2 linked regions of the Verminephrobacter eiseniae EF01-2 genome follow. The protein of the gene in region 1 interacts with the protein of each later gene in a pairwise test. Links are inferred from orthologs where the notes say so. Each region holds a gene or a part of one and is shown in the gene's direction. Other genes may lie near its edges. The genes, in order: ileS and VEIS_RS13055.

Region 1 (7,172 bases):
AAGACAGCGTGCTGCGCTACGAGAACCACCAGCCGGTGGCAGGCTTCGTGGTGACGGCGCATAAACCGGCGTGATCGGCGGGCCACCCCTCGATGGGCCGCAGGCAGTCAGCCCAAGCCAGCGGGCGCCGAGGGGTGGCGCAGGTTCAGAGCCTTCAGGCTGCGTCGATGCCGGCACGCAAGGCCGCAGCCAGAATGGTCTGGCGCAAGCTGTCGTCGTGAGCGGGCGGGCCGGCAATGCGCGTCCCGCCAAGTGCCCCCTTTGACGCGATCGCCAAACAGCATGACCGAGCTTGGCCTCAGGCCAGCAAGCGCGATGATTTGGGCACATGGGCCATCAGGAACTCCATCTGATCGGCCAGGATGCGCCGGTTGCGCAGGATGAAATCCTCCCACAGGCTGGGCACGTAAGGCGCGTACAGCAACGGCATCCGCGCCTGCTCGGGTGTGCGCGGCCCCTTGCGGTGGTTGCAGGGGCGGCAGGCGGTGACCACGTTCATCCAGTGGTCCTGCCCGTTGCGGGCAAAGGGCACGATATGTTCGCGCGTCAGGTCTTGTTCATCGAAATGTCCGCCGCAATAGGCGCAGACATTGCGGTCGCGGGCAAAGAGCTTGCCGTTGGTCAGGCCCGGCTTCAGGTCGAACGGGTTGATGCCGGGCACGCCCTTGGTGCCGATGATGCTGTTGATGGCGATCACCGATTGCGCGCCCGTGATGGCGTTGTGGCCGCCGCGGAACCGGGCGATCTGGCCGCCCGATTCCCAGCGCACCTCGTCAGCGGCGTAATGAATCACCGCCTGCTCGAGCGAAATCCACGATTGGGGCAGTCCCTGGGAGGACAGCTTCAAGACCTTCAAAACACGCCTCCTGGAGCGCAGGGATGCAAGGGTTTGGAACGGCGGGTGTTGCGCGCACGGCCTGCGCCGACCGTGCGTGGGTCGCAATATACTCCGTTTTCATTACAAACTGGCGTCTGCGCTTGATGCACCTTCGCATTCTGCTATCAAAAAGATAACAAACCGATGAAAATCTTCCGTGGATTCCACCACCCGGGCATCGCTGGCGCCTGTGCGCTGACCATAGGCAACTTCGATGGCGTGCACCGGGGCCACCAGGCCATGCTGGCCCTGCTGAACAACGAGGCTGCGCACCGGGGGGTGGACAGTTGCGTGCTCACGTTCGAGCCCCACCCCCGCGACTACTTTGCCGGCGTCCGGCACAAGCCCGAACTGGCCCCGGCCCGCATCGGCGCCCTGCGCGACAAACTCACCGAGCTCGAGCGCTGCGGCGTGCAGCAGACCGTGGTGCTGCCTTTTGACGCAGCGCTGGCCGCGCAATCACCCGAGGACTTCATCGAAGAAGTGCTGGTGCGCGGTCTGGGCGTCCGCTATGTCCTGGTGGGCGACGACTTCCGCTTTGGCCGCCAACGCGCCGGCGACTACGCCATGCTCGACGCCGCCGGACAGGCCCGGGGCTTTGACGTGGCGCGCATGAACAGCTACGAGGTGCATGGCCTGCGCGTATCGAGTTCCGCCGTGCGGCAGGCCCTGGCCCAGGGCGACATGCCAGCGGCAGCGCGCCTGCTCGGGCGCCCTTACGCCATCTCCGGCCATGTGGTGCATGGCCGCAAGCTCGGGCGCGAACTGGGCGCCGCCCGAGCCGGTGCCGGCAACGGCTTTCGCACCCTGAACCTGCGCTTTTCCCACTGGAAGCCCGCTGCCAGCGGCATTTTTGCGGTGCTGGTGCACGGGCTCGGTGGCGCCCCCCTGCCGGGAGTGGCCAACCTGGGCGTGCGCCCATCGCTGGACCCGCAGGACGTGAACGGCGGTCGCGTGCTGCTGGAAACCCATTGCCTGCAATGGCCCGCCGACCTCGGGCTGGAAGGGGCCTACGGTAAAATCGTGCGCGTGGAACTACTGCACAAACTGCACGACGAATTGAAGTACGACGGCCTCGATGCCTTGACGGCGGGCATTGCCAAAGACTGCGCCGATGCACGCGCCTGGTTTGCGGCGGGCCAGGCCCCGGCACACACCGCCACCCGGCGCCCAGCCGCGCGCGACCGAATTTGAGGCGGTGGCCCAGCCACCGCGCCCCGAATGCGTACTCCGTTCCGGGCGCGCGCCCGGATTGCCCCGTTTCCAAGGTCCTTCCCATGTCTGACAACGCCAGCGCCACCGACTACCGCAGCACCCTGAACCTGCCCGACACCCCTTTCCCGATGCGCGGCGATCTGCCCCGGCGCGAGCCGGGCTGGGTCGAGGAGTGGAACGAAAAAGGCATCTACCAGCGCCTGCGCGACGCCCGCCGGGGCGCACCCAAGTTCATCTTGCACGACGGCCCGCCCTACGCCAACGGCCAGATCCACATGGGCCACGCGGTCAACAAAATCCTGAAAGACATGATCACCAAAGCGCGCCAGCTCGAAGGCTTCGACGCGCTCTATGTGCCCGGCTGGGACTGCCATGGCCTGCCGATCGAAAACGCCATCGAAAAAATGCACGGCCGCCAGCTCTCGCGCGACGACATGCAGACCAAGAGCCGCGCCTACGCCACCGTGCAGATCGCGCAGCAAATGGCCGACTTTCAGCGCCTGGGCGTGCTCGGCGCATGGGACAACCCCTACAAGACCATGAACTACGCCAACGAAGCCGGCGAGATCCGCGCCTTCAAGCGCGTGATCGAGCGCGGCTTCTTGTACCGGGGCCTCAAGCCCGTGCACTGGTGCTTCGACTGTGGCAGTTCGCTGGCCGAATTCGAGATCGAATATGCCGACAAGCACAGCAGCACGCTCGACGTGGCCTTCAAGGCGCACGAGAGCGCCAGGCTGGCGGCGGCGTTCGGCCTGCCGGCTTTGGCCAAGGATGCCTTCGCGCTCGTCTGGACCACCACCGCCTGGACCATCCCCGCCAACCAGGCGCTGAACCTGAACCCCGCGATCAGCTACGCGCTGGTCGATGCCGGCGAACGCATCTTGCTCGTGGCCGAGTCGCTGGTGGCCGGGTGCCTCGAACGCTATGGCCTGGCCGGCAGCGTGATCGCCACCACCCTGGGCAAAAACCTCGCCGGCCTGCCATTCGAGCACCCGCTGCATGACGTGGACGCGGGCTACCGGCGCCTGGCACCGGTGTACCTGGCGGACTACGCCACGGCCGACGACGGCACCGGCATCGTGCACTGTGCGCCGGCCTATGGCCTGGAAGACTTCCACTCCTGCCGCGCGCAGGGCATGGCGCTCGCCGACATCCTGAACCCCGTGCAGGGCAACGGCAGCTACGCAGCCGAGTTCCCGCTGTTCGGCGGCCAGCCGATCTGGCAGGCCGTGCCGCTGATCATCGAGGCGCTGCGCGGCGCCGGCCGCCTGCTGGCCACCTGCGACATCAGCCACAGCTACCCGCATTGCTGGCGCCACAAGACGCCCGTGATCTACCGCGCCGCAGCGCAATGGTTTGTGCGCATGGACGAAGGCGAGGGCGTGTTCACCAAGGACAAGGCCGACAAGACACTGCGCCAGATCGCGCTCCAGGCCATAGAGCACACCCGCTTCTACCCCGAAAACGGCAAAGCCCGGCTGCACGACATGATTGCCAGCCGGCCCGACTGGTGCATCTCGCGCCAGCGCAGTTGGGGCGTGCCGATCCCGTTCTTTCTGCACCAGGACTCGGGCGAACTGCACCCGCGCACGATGGAAATCCTGGACCAGGCCGCCAGCATCGTCGAGCAAGGCGGCATCGAAGCCTGGAGCCGCGTGACGGCGCAAGACATCCTGGGCGCCGAGGACGCGCAGCACTACACCAAGAGCACCGACATCCTCGAAGTGTGGTTCGACTCGGGCTCGTCCTTCAGCCATGTGCTGCGCGGCACGCACCCGGATGTGCGCCACGACAGCGGCCCGGAGGCCGACCTGTACCTGGAAGGCCATGACCAACACCGTGGCTGGTTCCACAGCTCGCTGCTGCTGGCCAGCGCCCTGCAAGGCCGCGCGCCTTACCGCGGTCTGCTCACGCACGGATTCACCGTCGACAGCCAAGGCCGCAAGATGAGCAAATCGCTGGGCAACGGCATCGAGCCGCAGGAGATCAACCAGCGGCTGGGCGCAGAAATCATCCGCCTGTGGGTGGCCGCCAGCGACTACTCGGGCGACATCGCGGGCGACGAGAAAATCCTCGCGCGCGTGGTCGACGCCTACCGCCGAATCCGCAACACGCTGCGCTTTTTGCTCGCCAACGTCAGCGACTTCGAGCCGGCCCAAGACAGCGTGCCGTTCGGGCAGATGCTGGAGATCGACCGCTACGCGCTCACCCGCGCCGCCGAACTCCAGGCCGAGGTGCTGGCGCACTACGAAATCTACGAATTCCACCCCGTGGTCGCCAAACTGCAACTGTATTGCTCGGAAGACCTGGGCGGCTTTTATCTCGACGCGCTCAAGGACCGCCTGTACACCACGGCGCCCAAGAGCCTGGCGCGCCGCAGCGCCCAGACCGCGCTGCACCGGATCACACACGCCATGCTGCGCTGGATGGCGCCATTCCTGTCCTTCACGGCCGAAGAAGCCTGGAAACTGTTCGGCGGCTCCGACTCCATCTTCCTGGAAACCTACGGCACCATCGCCGCAGCCGATGCAGGGCTGCTGGCCAAATGGGCGCGCATCCGCCAGATCCGCGATGCAGTGAACAAGGAAATCGAAGTCCTGCGCGCCAACGGCCAGGTCGGCTCATCGCTGCAAGCCAGGCTCAGACTGAGCGCAGCACCCGAAGACCACGCGCTGCTGGCCAGCCTGGGCGCAGACCTCCAGTTCGTATTCATCACATCCGCCGTCGAACTGCTCGCCGGAGACGATTTGCAGATCAGCGTCCGGCCCAGCACAGACAGCAAATGCGCACGCTGCTGGCATTACCGCAGCGACATCGGCCAAGACAGCGCCCACCCCAGGCTCTGCGGCCGCTGCATCAGCAACCTGTACGGCTCCGGCGAGCATCGGGAGCATGCCTGATGCCGCGCACATCGCTGGCCGGGCGTAGCGGCGCAAGCATGCGGCCTTGGCTGATCTGGGCGCTGCTCATCCTGATCGCCGACCAGACCACCAAGGCGCTGATCCTGGGCAACTACCAACTGGGCGACGCCAGCACCGTCACCGGCTTCTTCAACATCGTGCGGGCGCACAACACCGGGGCCGCGTTCTCGTTCCTGTCGAACGCAGGCGGCTGGCAGCGCTGGCTGTTCACCGGCATCGGCGTTGCCGCCGCGATCTTCATCCTGTGGCAACTGCACGCCCATCCGGGACAAAAGCTGTTCAGCCTCGCGCTGTCGAGCATCCTCGGCGGCGCCGTCGGAAACGTGATCGACCGGCTCATGCGCGGCTACGTGGTCGATTTTCTGCAATGGCACTACGCCGGCTGGTATTTCCCCTCCTTCAACCTCGCCGACGCCGCCATCACCATGGGGGCCGCCTGCCTTGTCCTGGATGAGTTGCTGAGGGTGCGGGGCCAGCGCTGATCTGCTGCGGGCAGTGGTTGGATGGATGGTGGGGTGGTGGGGTGGTGGGGTGGTGGGGACGACCCTCCCTGAGCCGGCAGGGTCGTCGCCCCGGTGGACCCGGCAAGCAATACAACGGCGATGAAAGGAGACAGGGAAATGAACCAGACCTTGCGTATCGGCTCCGGCGCCGCTTGGTGGGGCGACCGGGTCGAGCCGGCTGCGCTGAATGCCGAACACGGCGCGCTCGACTATCTGTGTTTCGAGACGATGGCCGAAGCCACGGTATCGGCCGCGCAGGTGCGGCTGCGGCGCGACAGCAGTTTTGCCGGCTATGACACCTACCTCGACGAGCGCATGCGCGCAGTGCTGCCCGCCTGTATGCGCCATGGCACGCGCATCATCTCCAACCAGGGCTGGATCAATCCGACCGGCGCCGCCGAGCGCATCGTGCAACTGCTGCGCGATGCAGGCCAGCATGGGGTGAGGGTGGCGGCGGTCTGCGGCAGCCTGATCACCGATCGCGTGCTGGAACTGGCCGACCGCGTGCTGGAAAACGGCGCGCCCGTGCGCTCGCTCGCGCCCGATCTGATCAGTGCCGAGGTCTACCTGGGCGCCGAGCCTATCGTCGCCGCCTTGCGCGCAGGCGCGCAGATCGTGGTCACCGGCCGCGTTGCCGACCCGTCGATCTTCCTGGCGCCGATGATGCATGGGTTCGGCTGGGATCCGCTGGACCACGAGCGCGTTGGCGCCGGCAGCGCCATCGGCCATCTGCTGGAATGCGGCGCCCAGGTGACCGGTGGCTACTTCTGCGACCCCGGCTTCAAGGAACTGCCCGAACCCTGGAACTTCGCCTTCCCGATTGCCGAGGTGCAATCCGATGGCACGGCGGTGATCACCAAGGTCGCGGGCAGTGGCGGCGGCGTCACGCTACAGACGGTCAAGGAGCAGATGCTGTACGAGGTGCATGACCCGGCCAACTACCTGACACCGGATGTGGTGGTCGATTTCACGCAGGCCCGGCTCGAGCAGATCGGCCCCGACCGCGTGCGCGTGACCGGGCTCACCGGCAAGCCGCGCACGCCAACGCTGAAGGTGACCATAGGCTGTGCCGAGGGCTTCATCGGCGAGGACATGTTCTTTTATGCCGGCCCCGGCGCGCTGCGCCGCGCCCAATGGGCCAGGAAGATCCTCCAGGAGCGCTTCAGGATCGTGCAACTGCAGGCCGAGGAGCTCCGTATCGACTTCCTCGGTCTGAATGCGATCCACGGCGCGGCCACACCCGCTGATGCCGTCGAGCCTTACGAGGTCGCGGTGCGCGTGGCGGCCCGCACCAAGACCCGCGCAGAGGCCGCCAAAGTGGGCCGCGAGGTCGATGGCATGGCGGTGTCGGGTATTGCGCACACGGGCAAGCGCGTGCCGCACCAGGAGCGCTGGCGCGAGGTGATAGGTCTGTGGTCGGCGCTGGTGCCGCGCGAGGCGGTGCCAGCCCATATCTGCTACTTCGAAAGCTGAAGAGGTCACGATGAAAGTCCAACTGCAGCATCTGGCGCATGCCCGCTCGGGCGACAAAGGCGATATCGCCAACATCGCGGTCTTCGCCTACGAACCGGAGTTCTACCCGCTGTTGAAGGCGCAATTGACCGCCGAACGCTTCAAGGCTTTCTACCAGGGAGCGATCACCGGCCAGGTGCTGCG
Region 2 (6,636 bases), 630 kb from region 1 along the record:
CCACCATGGTGGAGAAGGCCAGCGCGTTCATATGGGTCAGCGGCAGCGGTGTGATGACACGCTCGGCATCGGGGCGGATGCGGCACAGGCCGTCCAGCCCGGCATACCACTGGCCGGTGCGCAGGAAGTAGGCGTTGCTCAGGATGCAGCCCTTGGGCCGGCCCGTGGTGCCCGAGGTGTAGAGCAGGCCGCATTCGGTGTCGGCGCCCACAGGCTCATGGGTGCGTGGCGCGGGCGTCTGCGCCGGCGGCACGGCAGCGTCGGGCCCCATCGTCGCGAGCGCCACGCGCGCCTGCCCGGCTGCCGCGCGCAGGTCGGCGGCGCGCCCCGGCAGCGTCACGGCCAGGCCGATTTCGCTGTGGCCGATCAGATAGGCCAGTTCGGCCGAACGCAGATCGGCGTTGATCGGCACCACGCTCACGCCCAGCGCATTCAGGGCCAGCCAGTGCAGGATGAAGGCGGGCCTGTTTTCCAGCAGCAAGCCGACGCGGTGGCCGTGGCCGTAGCCGGCCTGTGCATAGGCTGCGCGCAGGTGCCCGATCTGCGCGGCAGCGTCGCCCCAGCGCATGGCTCCTGCGGCGATGCCGTAGGCTGCCGCCGTCACCGGCTCGGTGAACAGGAACTCGGCCCGTGGCGTGCGCGCTGCGCTGGCCTGGAAAACGTCGTGGACGCTGGCGTGCGGCATCGTGTCTTTGGTCTTCAGATGAACAGCTGCACGGCCGGCAGGGCCGCGTCGCAGTTGAGCAGGTTCACGCGCTTGAGCGTCATGCGCAGCGCGCCGCCCTGCACCGTCAGGTAATGCAGGAAACTGCCCACGTAGAACTGCAACTCGTCGCCCTGCGACTCGGTGTAGTGGAATTCGGTGCGCAGCACGAAGCGATTGGCCTGGGCGTCGAACTGCTCGACCACCGGCACCTGCAGCAGATGGTGGCAGCGGCTCGGCGGCTGCTGCGAGAAGGCGCGCGGGCTTTTCAGGCGCTCGATGCGCAGGTCGCGCAGCAGTTTGTCCTCGTACATGTGCGAGGTGTGGTTCAGGCCGTCTTCCTGGTCGGGCGCCAAAGGCACCCAGTAGAAAGCGTCGTCGGTGAAGAGCGCGTTCCATTCTTCGTAGCGGCGCGTGTCGAGCAGGCGGGCCTCGTGCACGACGAAGTCGATCAGGTCTTGCCGGGTGACTGTGCTGGCTGTGCTGGCGGCCATCACATCGTCTCCGTCATGCGCAGCACCCAACTGCGGTACTGGTTGCGCATCGGCAACTCGTTCGTGCCGCCGGTCGTGACCTCGCCGCCCGTCCATTCGCCAGGCTCGTAATTGCGGTGCAGGCTGACCCATTCGTTGCCGCTCGCGTGCAGCCCGGCCTGCATGCCGCGATAGGCTTGCAGGTCATCGTGCCCGACCACGGAGAACGGCGAGTTGATGAGCCGGCTGTACATGCTGGTTCGCTGCAACAACTCGGGCGGCGCGCCTTTCAGGCGCAGGGTCCAGCTTTCGATCAGCGTCTTGTCGACCGCGATCGGTTTGACGACGCGGATCGCCTGGATCGCGCCCTTGATCGTCAGGTTCGGGTAGTACACGGTGTTGTGCCGGGCCATGCCGAGGATCTGCGCCGTCTTCTGCGCGCCGTAGCGCGCCTGCATCGCGTCGTCGTAGGCGGCAATCGCCTTGTATTTGCTGTGGATGCTGAAGTGCACGCCGGTGAAGCTGTGGCCGTTGTCGTAGGTGCGGATGCCCATGTCCTCGAAGAACTTGTAGTCCGACATGAAGGGAACGAACTGCTCGATCGCCATCGGCTTGGGCTCGTCTTCAGGCTTGTCGGCCCACATGCGTTTGGCGGTGCCCGCCGAGGATTCATGCGCGACCATCGGGTGCATGGTGTCGTTCAGGTTCTCGACGAACATCTTCCAGTTGCACTGGTGCATGAAGCGCAGGCAGCCGCCGGCGATTTCCAGTTCACCTTCGGGCGAACGGTCGACCATGTTGTCGATGGAGCTCAGCGAAGCGCCGAAATACTCGTCGAAGCCGGGGCCTGCGTCGCTGATCTTCACGAAGATGAAGCCGCGGTGGCTGCGCACATGCCCTACGCTGGCCAGGCCCTTGCCCGATGCGCACTCGTGCAGCCGGGTGTGCTCGTAGCCCGTCTTCAGCGGAATCGCCAGCGGCGCGCCGTCGGTCTTGAAGGTCCAGGCGTGGTACGGGCAGCGAAAGAACTTGCCGGTGTTGCCGCAAGGCCCGTTCACGAGCCGCGACCCCTTGTGGGCGCAGCGGTTCATCAGCACGCGCACGCTGCCGTCGGTATGGCGCACCACGATCAGCGGCTGGCCCGCGATTTCGTTGCTGATCCAGTCGCCCGCTTTCGGCAACTGGCTTTCGTGGCCAACGTAGTTCCAGGTGTTGGCGAAGAAATGCTGCTGCTCCAGCTCGAACAGTTCCTGGCTGATGTACAGGTCGCGGTGCACGCGGTCGCTTTGCACCAGCGCGCGAATCGCATCGGGGTTGTCTCGGTACGAGGTCATGGCTCGCGTGGCTCCTTGGTTCAGATGTCGAGCACCAGGCGTGCGCCCTTGGCGCGGGAGATGCAAATCTGCATGACGCTGCCCTGCGCCTTCTCGCGGGCGCTGAGCACATGGTCGCGGTGGTCGATCCCGCCTTCGAGCACCGGCACCGCGCACACGCCGCATGCGCCGCGCTTGCAGTCGAACATGGGGTCGCAGCCGTTCTCGATCAGGCAGTCGAGTATGCTTTGGCCGGCCGGCACGGTAAAGCGCTGGCCCGACCGGGCCAGTTCCACCTCGAAGGGCTGGTCGCCTTCTGCTGCGGCGGGCGCGGCAAAAATCTCCCAGTGCACACGGCCAGGCTCCCACCCGCGCGCCCGGGTGCGCCCGAGCATCGCGTCGAGCATGGCCCCGGGGCCGCAGACGTAGAGGTGGTCGCCGACGGGCACGCCGTCGAGCAGCGCGTCGATGTCGAGCGGCGCGCCGGCCTCGGCGTCGGCGTGCACGCGCAGGTCATCGCCGAGCAGGTTTTGCAACTCGGGCAGGAAGGCCATCAGGTCGCGGCTGCGGCCGGCGTAGTGCATGCGCACGGCAGCGCCTTCGGCGCGGCGGCGGGCGGCCATGGTGGCAAGCGGCGTGACGCCGATGCCGCCGGCCACCAGCACCGAGCCGCCCGGGCCGGTGTGCAGCGGAAACTCGTTTTTCGGCGCCTCGATGGCGATGGTGTCGCCTTCCTTCAACCGCTGGTGCATGAAGCGCGAGCCGCCACGGCCCCCGGGCTCGTTGCGCACGGCGATCAGGTATTGGTCCGGCGCGCTGGTGGCGTTGTGCGTGGTCGCAAAGTCGATCAGCGAGTAGTGGCGCCAGTCGGTCTTGCCGTCGGGCAGCGACACCTGCACGCGGATATGCGCACCGGCGGCGAAGCCGGGCAATGCGCCGCCGTCCTCGGCGCACAGGCGCAACATGCGGATCAGCGGGTTGAGTTGGCGCGCTTGGGCGACGCGCAGCAAAAGCGTGGCGGCGGTCATCGTGCGTCCGTTGTCTCTTTGGGCCGCTGCGCGCAGCGCAAGCGCGGCGCACAGCGGCAGGCCCTCTGCGCCGGCCTGGCTTGGCGTTGCTGGCCAAGCGAAGGCCCGGTGCGGCCGGATGTCCGACGGCAGGAATACGACGGGGCGACCTGGCCGCCGATGCGACGCGGCGCCATCGCGCGCGCGATGGCGTGCCAGGCGGTGGCTGGTGCGGCAATGGCGCCCGGTTCGGCGTCCTTCAGGGTGGCGCTGGTGAATGTGCCGGCGCGCACGGCGGGCGCGGGCGCTGCGGCGTCGCGGCGCCAACGGTGCCAACGGTGCCAAAGGCGTGCTTCGTGGTCGGCGTCAGACAGCCTCGCCGCCGCGCAGACGCCGTGACCACCCCCGAAAATCGCAATTTTCATGTCGCAGGTCAAAAAGCAGTTGTCGATGAACTAGCGGCCACACAACGGCCCCGGAGAGGCAATGCAGCCAACGCTGCCATTACATTACTTTTCATCTATTGAGGTGTCAATCAAATTCGACGCCAGCGGCCTGCTCGGAAACCCGTAATGAAAAAGCCCGCGTTCGTGGCAAGCGCGGGCTTTCAGCGGGCAGGCGGCTGCCTGAGCGCTCGGCAGGGGGCTGCGATCTGCGTTTGGCCGCGCGTGCACATGAGGGCGCAGCCCGCGCAGTGCCCTGCGCGTGGCGCCGGCCGCGAGCGGGCCGCAAGCGACGCAGGTGTGGCCGGTGATCCAGCCGATGCCGGCCGTGCACCAGAACCCGTATTCAGGCCAGATCTGATCAGATCTGATGAGCCAATGCGTGCACGGATCGACGTGTCGTCGCCGGGAACCTTCTCGGCCTTCAGCACGCAGCGCCCGACAGCATCGCGAAGCGCCAGACCTCCCGAAAGACGCGCCAGGAAGCTCGCGCAGCGCGTCCAATCGACGATCGACCCTATTCGAATCTGCAATTATTTTTGATTCTGCTCATTTGAGCGAATACGCAAATTTCGCGCCCTAAGGAAATTCCCTCGAAGAATTGATTTCCTCACTCGAAGTTCCTTTGGGTGTTTCATAATTTTCTGCAGATGAGTGCCAGGTGTTCATCTGAACAGAATCAAACGCAGTCCATTGGAGACATCATGAGAAATCGAATTGCCCCCGCTTTGCGCGCTCTTTTCGGCGCGGCCGTCGTTGCAGCCGGTGTCGCCGTGCTGACCCCCGTGGCCCATGCGGCGGGTCTGAAAATCGGCTTCAGCCAGGTGACCTTGCAGTCCCCGTTCTACGTGCAGCTCAAGGAGGGCGCAGAGGCGGCCGCCAAGGCCGGCGGCGACGAACTGATCTTTCTGGATGCCAATGGCGACGTCAACAAGCAGAACAACGACATCCAGGACCTGCTGACCCGCAAGGTCGACGTGCTGATCATCAATCCGGTCAATCCCGACGCCGTCAAGCCGGCCATTGCCGCGGCGCAAAAGAACGGCGTGCCGGTCATCACCGTCGACCGCAGCATCAACGGTGGCGGCGTGACGGCGCACCTGGGCCGCGACAACGTGAAGATGGGCAAGGCCGTGGGCGATGCCGTGCTGGCCGAGCTCAAGAAGAAGGGCACGACCCGGGGCAAGGTCATCGAGATCCAGGGCGACGCCGGTGGCACCGTGATGGCGGCGCGGCGCGACGGTTTCCACGACGCGCTCAAGGGTTCGGGCTTCAAGATCGTGGCCGGTCCCTATGCCGAGTACACGCGCGCCAACGCAGTGACCGCCATGCAGGACCTGCTGCAGGCCCACCCCGATGTGAAGGTGGTCTACGCGCACAACGACGACATGGCCATGGGCGCACTCAAGGTGCTCGCCGAGGCCGGCAAGAAAGACGTGTTCGTGGCCGGCGTGGACGGCCTCTCCGAAGCCCTGGCCAGCATGGCCGGCGGCGACCAGTACGTGGCCACCGCGCTGAACGACCCGCGCTACCTGGGCGACATGACGGTGCAGACCGCGCGCGCGATCAAGGCCGGCAAGAAGGTGCCCGCCTTCGTGGACGCCGGCACCAAGGCCGTGACCAAAGCCAACGTGGGCGAGTTCAAGCGCACCGGTCTGTTTGCCGAGTACCGGCCTGCGGTCTTCAAGTAAAGCCGGCCTGTTTTCTCCCTGTTTTTCTCCCTCCTTGCCGGGCAGGCAGGGGGCCTGCCTTCATCCATCGTCCGCACATTCCATGAACTCCAGCCATCCCACCACCATGCGCGCTGCCGTGATGCACAAGCCGGGCGACATTCGTCTGGAAGACAAACCCAAGCCGCAAGTGCGGGCCGGCCACGCGCTGGTCAAGGTGGCGGTGTGCGGCGTGTGCGGCTCCGACATTCCGCGCATGCTCCAGAAGGGGGCCCACGTCATGCCGCTGATCTGCGGCCATGAATTCGCCGGCTACGTCGAGGCGCTCGGCGAAGGCGTGCAGGGCCATGCCATCGGTGACCTCGTCACCGTGCCGCCGCTGCTACCGTGCGGCACCTGCGACCAGTGCGCGCGCGGCTTCCCGTCGCGCTGCACCGACTACGACTACTTCGGCAGCCGCCGCGATGGTGCCTATGCCGAGTACGTGAACGTGCCCGCCGCGAACCTGCTCACGTGCCCCGAGGGCATGGACCCCGCCGCTGCCGCCATGACCGACCCGGCCGCCGTGGCACTGCACGCCATCTGGAAGGCGCGCTTCACGCTCGGCCACGTCGGCGCCGTGGTCGGGTGCGGCCCCATCGGCCTGTTCGCCATCCAGTGGATGAAGCTGCTGGGCGGCAAGGACATCATCGGCGTGGACATCGACCCCCGGAAGCTGGCGCTGGCCCGCGAGGCCGGCGCCACGCACACGCGCCTGGGCAGCGAGCCGATGGACGACCTGCCCGGGTGCCACCTCATCATCGAAGCTGCGGGCCACCCCACGGCCATCAACCAGGCCATCCGGATGGCGGCACCCGGTGGCAGCGTGGTGTGCATCGGCATTCCCGCCGGCGACATCGTGCTGGAGAGCGTCACCTTCAGCCACCTGCTGCGCCAGGAGGTCACCCTGGCCGGCGCCTGGAACTCCTTCGGCACGCCCTTCCCCGGCGAGGAGTGGGTGGTGTCGCTGGCCAAACTGGCCAGCGGC

What was found.
Region 2: the proteins of ileS (region 1) and VEIS_RS13055 interact in binary tests that used the Escherichia coli proteins (3 or more experiments, as listed by UniProt). The link is inferred for Verminephrobacter eiseniae EF01-2 from one-to-one orthologs.

What each region holds. Positions count from the first base shown.
Region 1 is NC_008786.1:2,394,449-2,401,620, forward strand. Bases 1,757-5,192 are described here. They hold ileS (isoleucine--tRNA ligase), read left to right. Parts: upstream 1,757-2,154; coding sequence 2,155-4,992; downstream 4,993-5,192. Other genes in these bases: VEIS_RS10300 (bifunctional riboflavin kinase/FAD synthetase), read left to right, coding at 1,757-2,071; lspA (signal peptidase II), read left to right, coding at 4,992-5,192. Also shown: VEIS_RS10290 (tetratricopeptide repeat protein), read left to right, coding at 1-74; VEIS_RS10295 (HNH endonuclease), read right to left, coding at 299-856; more of VEIS_RS10300, read left to right, coding at 1,022-1,756; more of lspA, read left to right, coding at 5,193-5,495; VEIS_RS10315 (acyclic terpene utilization AtuA family protein), read left to right, coding at 5,634-6,989; VEIS_RS10320 (AtuA-related protein), read left to right, coding at 7,000-7,172. UniProt on the Escherichia coli protein: Catalyzes the attachment of isoleucine to tRNA(Ile). As IleRS can inadvertently accommodate and process structurally similar amino acids such as valine, to avoid such errors it has two additional distinct tRNA(Ile)-dependent editing activities.
Region 2 is NC_008786.1:3,020,546-3,027,181, forward strand. What follows is about bases 3,737-6,636. They hold VEIS_RS13055 (substrate-binding domain-containing protein), read left to right. Parts: upstream 3,737-4,643; coding sequence 4,644-5,630; downstream 5,631-6,636. Other genes in these bases: VEIS_RS13060 (galactitol-1-phosphate 5-dehydrogenase), read left to right, coding at 5,713-6,636. In the rest of the region: VEIS_RS13030 (AMP-binding protein), read right to left, coding at 1-685; VEIS_RS13035 (aromatic-ring-hydroxylating dioxygenase subunit beta), read right to left, coding at 700-1,197; VEIS_RS13040 (aromatic ring-hydroxylating dioxygenase subunit alpha), read right to left, coding at 1,197-2,510; VEIS_RS13045 (PDR/VanB family oxidoreductase), read right to left, coding at 2,531-3,517. UniProt on the Escherichia coli protein: Part of the ABC transporter complex RbsABC involved in ribose import. Binds ribose. Also serves as the primary chemoreceptor for chemotaxis.